One region of the Aminobacter sp. NyZ550 genome, then DNA from elsewhere that is predicted to be linked to it. Evidence: predicted binding sites of a transcription regulator. Region 1 holds the regulator's gene; the other holds the start of a gene.
The links. The regulator LexA, encoded in region 1, represses DNA repair genes until DNA is damaged. The targets are predictions, from matches to a motif close to TGTTCNNNNTGTGTTCNG.

Region 1 (3,408 bases):
TTCGCGATCTCGGCAATGGCAAGATCGCGGTGCTCGAGCCAACGCTTGCTGGCCGCAACATCCGCGCCAGGGGCCTCGACTTCAAGCAGGGCGACCTCATCCTTGATGCAGGACGTGTGCTCGACCCGGCAGCGCTCTCGCTGATCGCAGCTGCCAATCATCCCAGCGTCGAAGTGCTGCGGGCGCCTCTGGTCGCCATCATCGCCACCGGCGACGAGCTATTGCCGCCGGGCAGCAATCCCGGGCCCGACCAGATCATCGCCTCCAACGCCTATGGCGTCGCGGCGATCGTTCAGTCGGTTGGCGCGCGCGTACTCGATCTCGGCATCGCCGCCGACCGCACCGAGGCAATCTCCGCACTGGTCGCCAAGGCGCTCGCCGCCGACGCCGATGTGATCGTCACGCTGGGCGGCGCTTCGGTCGGCGACCACGACCTCGTTCACCGTGTCCTGACCGATCTCGGCATGGATCTCAACTTCTGGAAGATCGCGATGCGCCCGGGCAAGCCGCTGATGTTCGGCCGGCTCGGCAACAGCCGCTGCGTCGGCCTGCCGGGCAATCCGGTCGCCAGCCTGATCTGCTCGCAGATTTTCCTGAAACCTCTGCTGGCGAAGCTTGGCGGCCGCCCTTATTCACCCGACATGCGCAACGGTATTCTCGACACGGCAATGGCGGCCAACGACCTGCGCCAGGACTTTGTCCGCGCGATTGCGCGCGAGACCGCTGAGGGTCTCGTCGTCACACCCTACCTGATCCAGGACTCTTCGATGCTGCGCACGCTGGCCGACGCCAACTGCGCCATCGTGCGGGTGCCCTTCGCGCCTGCAGTCGAAGCCGGCAGCGCCTGCCAGGTGATGATGTTGCGCTGAGCAGCACCTTCCACCCTTCACGAAATATCAACAGTTGCGGAACACAACTGGAACAGATAGTGTTTGTTCTGGGTTTGTTTTTCTTCTGATTCCTCGGGGGTGGCGATGCTGACGCGCAAACAACACGAGCTTTTGCTATTCATCCACGAGCGGCTGAAGGAAGCGGGTATTCCGCCATCCTTCGACGAGATGAAGGAAGCACTCGACCTCGCCTCCAAGTCCGGCATCCATCGCCTGATCACGGCGCTCGAAGAACGCGGCTTCATCAGGCGTCTGCCCAACCGGGCGCGCGCGCTTGAAGTGCTGCGCCTGCCCGATTCGATCGCGCCTGGCCTCAACGCGGCGAAGAAGTTCTCGCCCAGCGTCATCGAGGGTAGCCTCGGCCGCAAACCCGAGCCGTCACGCAGCATGTCGGCCGGCAATGACGACGATGTTGCTTCGGCGGTTGCCATTCCCGTCATGGGACGCATCGCTGCCGGTGTGCCGATCGACGCCATCCAGCACAAGACGCATTCGATTTCGGTGCCGCCAGACATGATCATGGGCGGCGAGCATTACGCGCTCGAGGTCAAGGGCGACTCGATGATCGAGGCCGGCATCTTCGACGGCGACACTGTGGTCATCCGCAGCTCGACCACGGCCAATCCCGGTGAGATCATCGTCGCCCTCGTCGACGACGAAGAAGCGACGCTCAAGCGTTTCCGCCGCAAGGGTGCCTCGATCGCTCTTGAGGCCGCCAATCCGGCCTATGAAACCCGCATCTTCGGACCGGACAGGGTCAAGGTGCAGGGCAAGCTTGTCGGCCTGATCCGCCGCTATTGATTGCCGGGGCTGCGTTTCCGCCACCTCGGCCTGTCCATCCTGCTGCAATCTGTAAGCCGGACTGATCTGCCCTGTTGCTATCGTGCCGTATCTGACGGCTCTGCGACGGCGGGTACAGATTTCGGACTCACCGTGTGGTCGCAGTCGGCGCTTTCGGGTGCGCCTTGGTTGCCCCGGCTGATGCCTTTGGGGGCATCTCCACTCGCTTGTAGGGCGGAAGGCCCCTCGCCTCGCGCGAAAATTGGCGCTGCGCATGCCACGGGCGGTACGGTTCCGCCACGGCGTGGCGTATCTCGACCGCCCGATCTACGCCAGCCGCCGCGGCTGTGATGAATATCGACGCACTGCCAAGGCGCGCCAGCTCGCGTTTGGTGAGCACGGCCACGCCGGGGCAGACGTCGCTTGCCGTGGCATCGTCGACGACGATGAGATTCGCGTTGTCGCAGGCTCGTGCAGCGGCGCTCGCATTCGCCGCATGGACGATCCGTGCCCCCTCCGGTTGTTGAACCGTGCACAGCCCGCTGTCACAGACGAAGGCGTCCGCGCCGGCGGCGTTTAGCTCTCCAGATACTGGTTTGCCGGGTATCGTACCGGCGACATCTGCCTCGGCTGTTGGCTGTGAGCCGGTCTCGCTGGGCAAACGGACAGTCCCGTTCGTTGCATTCGCGGCCGAACGGGCCGGGGTGACGAGTGTTTCCGACGCCAGCGCGCGCTGCCAGTTGTCGACGGTGAACTGGTTCGGCCGGACGCGATTGACGGCCAGCTTGCCATCGTCGACCGGGACGCCGACGAGGCGGCCATCTTCCGAAACGAGAACCGTGGGCGTTTCCGTTTCCACGACCGTCAGCAGCCCAAGGGCCGCGAATGGCAGTGCGGCGGCGCGCAGCCAGGTCGTTGCCGTCGACGCGATGACGAGTGCTGCAGTGAGCAACAGTACCGCATGTGACGAGACAAGGCCGACCGCATCGACCGGCGAGCGCTCGGAGAACCAGGTGGCGATGCCAATCATTGCCTTCAGGCCGAAGCCCATCGTGTCGAGGAAGGGGCCGTCGAGTCCAAGCGGCATGAAAATGCCAGCCATGACGGCAAAGGGCATGACCAGGACAGACACAAACGGGCTGACTGCCAGATTGGCGAACAGGCTGAGGGGCGAGACACGTTGGAAATGCCATGCACCAAAAACGCTGGTCGCGAGCCCGGCAATCACCGACGTCGCGGCGAGGCCTATCGCAACTGTCGCAAGCCAGCGCCAGATTTTGGACGGCAGCGATCTCTGACCGACCGGCAGCGCCTGCTCCTCCCGCCGGTCCGACCACCAGGCATATGCGCCAACGAGGGCTGCCGTTGCGGCGAACGACATCTGGAAGCTCGGCCCGACGACTTCGTGGGGCGAGATCATGATCACGACAACGGCCGAGATCGCCAGGTTGCGCATGGTGAGTGCTGCGCGGTCGAACAGCACGGCCGTCAGCATCACCGCCAGCATGATGAAGCTGCGTTGCGCCGCGACCTCGGCGCCTGAAATGAACAGATAGCCGCCGGTGGCGAGCAGTGCTGCGCCTGCCGCGTACTTCTTGACCGGCCGGTGCGAGGTGAAGCCTGGAAAGGCGGCGAAGCATAGCCGCATCAAAAGCATGACCGTGCCTGCGACCATCGCCATGTGCAGACCCGAGATCGAGATGATGTGGTAGAGCCCGGTACGCCGCAGCGCCTCATT
Region 2 (3,408 bases), 870 kb from region 1:
CCAGGAGCACGAAGCCGACGCCGCTCTTGCGGGCGGCAGGTGCCTCGATGGTCGAGCCGTAATCGGCGCGAAGCTGCGGAACGGCCAGCACCGGAGCGGCAAGGACCATCAGGATCATGGCGGCGCGCGGCAGCAGCCGGAGCGTCTTCTTGATCTGGGTTGCGGTGCGGGTCATTGGCGTTGCTTCTTTTCGATCTTGTGTTGCGTCGTTACTTCTTCACGATTTCCCAGGAGCGGGCAGGGCGGCTGGTCTCTGCCACCAGCGTTGCGAACATGATCCCGAACAGGGCGCTGAGCAGGCAGACGATGGTGAACCGGCGGGCGAGCATTGGTGTCTTCTCCTTCGATGGATCGGACTATGCCAAGCTGCGACTGAACGGGTTCTGAGACCTCCGTTCATCTTCGGTTCAAATTTATTGACGAGCCTTAATGGGTCCGCAGGGTTGTGTTTCGCCCCGCTGCGCATATCTCCTGAGCAACGCTCACCAACGGAGACTGCGGAATGACCAGCCAGACATTGCCGATCGAACTCTATTACTGGCCGACGCCCAATGGCTGGAAGATTTCGATCATGCTGGAGGAACTGGGCGTTCCTTACACCGTCAAATACATCAACATCGGCAAGGGTGAGCAGTTCGAGCCGTCATTCCTCAAGATCGCGCCCAACAACCGCATGCCGGCGATCATCGACCCGGAAGGGCCGACCGCTGACGGCAAATGGGGCGGCGCGCCGATCTCGATCTTCGAATCCGGGGCGATCCTGCAATATCTCGGCCGCAAGTTCGGCAAGCTCTATCCCTCGGACGAGCGCGGCCGCGCCGAGGTCGATCAGTGGCTGTTCTGGCAGGTTGGCGGCCTCGGCCCGATGGCCGGCCAGGCCCATCACTTCCGGCAATATGCGCCGGAGAAGATCGCCTATGGCATCGATCGCTACACCAATGAGGTCAACCGGCTCTATGGCGTGATGAACAAGCGCCTCGCCGATAGCGAATTCCTTGCCGGCGACTATTCGATCGCCGACATCGCCTCGCTCGGCTGGGTCAAGCCTTACAAGAACCAGGGCCAGGAGCTCGAGGACTTCCCGCATCTCAAGCGCTGGTTCGACACGTTGCTGGCTCGTCCGGCAGTGAGCCGTGGCCTCGCCGTCGGTGAGGACCACCGCCGCAACCTCGCCGACGACAAGGAAGCCCAGAAGGTGTTGTTCGGCCAGCGCGCCAGGGCCTGAACGCGCAGACAGCGCAAAAACGAATGGGGGAGGCAGGGCCCGCCGGCACTGCCTCCCCCTGATACTGACGACTGTTTCCTGGTCGCCTTACAGCTTCTTCCAGTTCTGCGTCTTGCAGATCAGGCCGCCGAGCACACAGCCGCTCATCTTGAGCGTCGAGCCGGCGACCGAGGCCTTGCCGGTATAGGTCTTGTCATTGGCCGGGTCGGTGATCTTGCCGGCATAGGTGCCGCCATTGGCATTGAAGGTGCCGATCTTCTTGCCGGCGTGCTTGCCGTCCTTCAGCGTGATGCAGAAGCCGCCGCCGCAGGGCGTGATCGCGGCAGTCGATCCGGCTTCCGTCTTCCAGTTGCCTTCGATCGGATCGGCATAGGCCGCACCCGCCATCATCAGGGTGGCCGCGATGGCCAGGCTCATCTTGCGAAGCATTGAAGTCCTCCCGGTTGAATTGTCGCTCACAGGCACTCTCCCTGCCTGACGTTTACGCAAACGTAAGCGTAATGCAGCCGTCGGCAAAACGAAAGTGGTGCCGCTGGGTAAGTTTTGAGCCTTTTTGAGACCGCCGAAAAGCGCCATCCGGGTGCCGAAGTTCATCCCTGGCTATCGATCAATGTGCCGCGTGGTTATCAAAGACTTATCCGGCGACTTGAGAATTTTCATCGCATTTTCTGCAAATTCCAGCTGCCGCAAGGACTCCTATCCTTAATGAATTCCGAGCTTTACCCTTTGTTTTCAGTTTGTTTTCTTCGAGTTAAGCAAGCCATTTAACGGCGGATTCAAGGCTCCCCGGCATTCTCGGAAGCATCGAAAGGGCAGCTCCGGAACACCACCGGGCCGGCTCTCAGGAGACAGGCAGGGGATAAGAAAATGGCACGTTTCGAAATCTTTGACGCTGGCTTCGGCGCGATGGGAACCACCGCTCAGGCCGACATTCTTCTCGAACTCGGCATGATGTATGCGACCGGCCGCGACTGCGAGGTCGACGTGGTTGCCGCCCACAAATGGTTCAACATCGCCGCGATCAAGGGTTCGGCCCGGGCGGCCGCCCTGCGCTCGGAGCTCTCCGGCACGATGTCCAAGCTCGACATCGTCAAGGCGCTGCGCGAAGCGCGCGAATGGATGACGATGCACTGACCAAGCTTCTTCGGGGGAAGAGCCGGGGCGCCGGGATGGCAGCCCCCAATTCCAAGAGCGCACTGCTTGAAGGACGAGCAAGATGTGCCAGGGACATGACCTCCAGCATGTCTCATCACCAGCTGAACCGAGTTAGACAGGGCAGGCGAATGTCCGACGGGCCGAAGATGCTCGCGGGCGCTCTCCACGAAAAAGGCCGTGACCGATCGCATAAGATCGGCGCGGCCTTTTTGTTTTGGCGAGGCCAAGCGTGGCAGCATCGTTCGGCCACCGCATTGCCCGCACCCGCGTTTGCAGGCACAACATCCTGACGCCGATGCGCCAAGACAAGCCCCGGTCGCAATGACAGCTTTCGGCGATTGCACGCATGACGCGATCCGGGAAATTCGGAGCGTCCCAGGGAGGGTAACAATGCATTTGAAACGTACATTCGGCGCGGCACTGGTCGGCCTGTCGCTCAGCGCCGGCGCTGCCTATGCGCAGGATATCGGCATTGCGGTCGCCGGCCCGATGACCGGCCAGCTCGCCAATATCGGCGACCAGTTCAAGCAAGGTGCGGAAGCCGCCGTCAAGGCGATCAACGAAAAGGGCGGCGTTCTCGGGCGCCAGCTCAAGCTGTCGATCGAAGACGACGTCTGCGATCCCAAGCAGGCGGTTTCGGTCGCCAACCGCATCGTTGCCAACGGCATCAAGTTCATCGACGGCCACGCCTGCTCGGGTTCGAGCATTCCGGCCTCCGCCGTCTATGCCGAGAGCGGCGCGCTGATGATGTCGCCGGCATCCTCGAACCCGGTCTTGACCGACGACGCCGCCAAGAAGGGCTGGCCGACGATCATGCGTCTCTACACGCGTGACGACGCCCAGGGCGCCTTCATCGGCCCGTGGATCGCCGAGACGTACAAGGGCAAGAACGTCGTCGTGCTGCACGACAAGAGCGCCTACGGCCAGGGTGTCGCCGACGCCGTCAAGGCGACGATGAATGCCGGTGGCCTGACCGAAGTTCTCTACGAAGGCATCAATGCCGGCGAGAAGGATTATTCGGCGCTGGT

Region 2: the regulator LexA is predicted to act here: its motif matches at 1,953-1,970, upstream of N7E70_RS23215 (sel1 repeat family protein).

Annotation. Positions count from the first base shown of each region.
Region 1 is NZ_CP114190.1:3,783,884-3,787,291, forward strand. Features, by position in the region: gene N7E70_RS18800 (molybdopterin molybdotransferase MoeA) at 1-869, shown strand, start outside; gene lexA (transcriptional repressor LexA) at 975-1,691, shown strand; gene N7E70_RS18810 (ComEC/Rec2 family competence protein) at 1,819-3,408, opposite strand, start outside.
Region 2 is NZ_CP114190.1:4,656,945-4,660,352, reverse strand. Features, by position in the region: gene N7E70_RS23230 (hypothetical protein) at 1-175, opposite strand, end outside; gene N7E70_RS23225 (glutathione S-transferase family protein) at 503-1,225, shown strand; gene N7E70_RS23220 (DUF2147 domain-containing protein) at 1,313-1,654, opposite strand; gene N7E70_RS23215 (sel1 repeat family protein) at 2,093-2,359, shown strand; gene N7E70_RS23210 (ABC transporter substrate-binding protein) at 2,771-3,408, shown strand, end outside.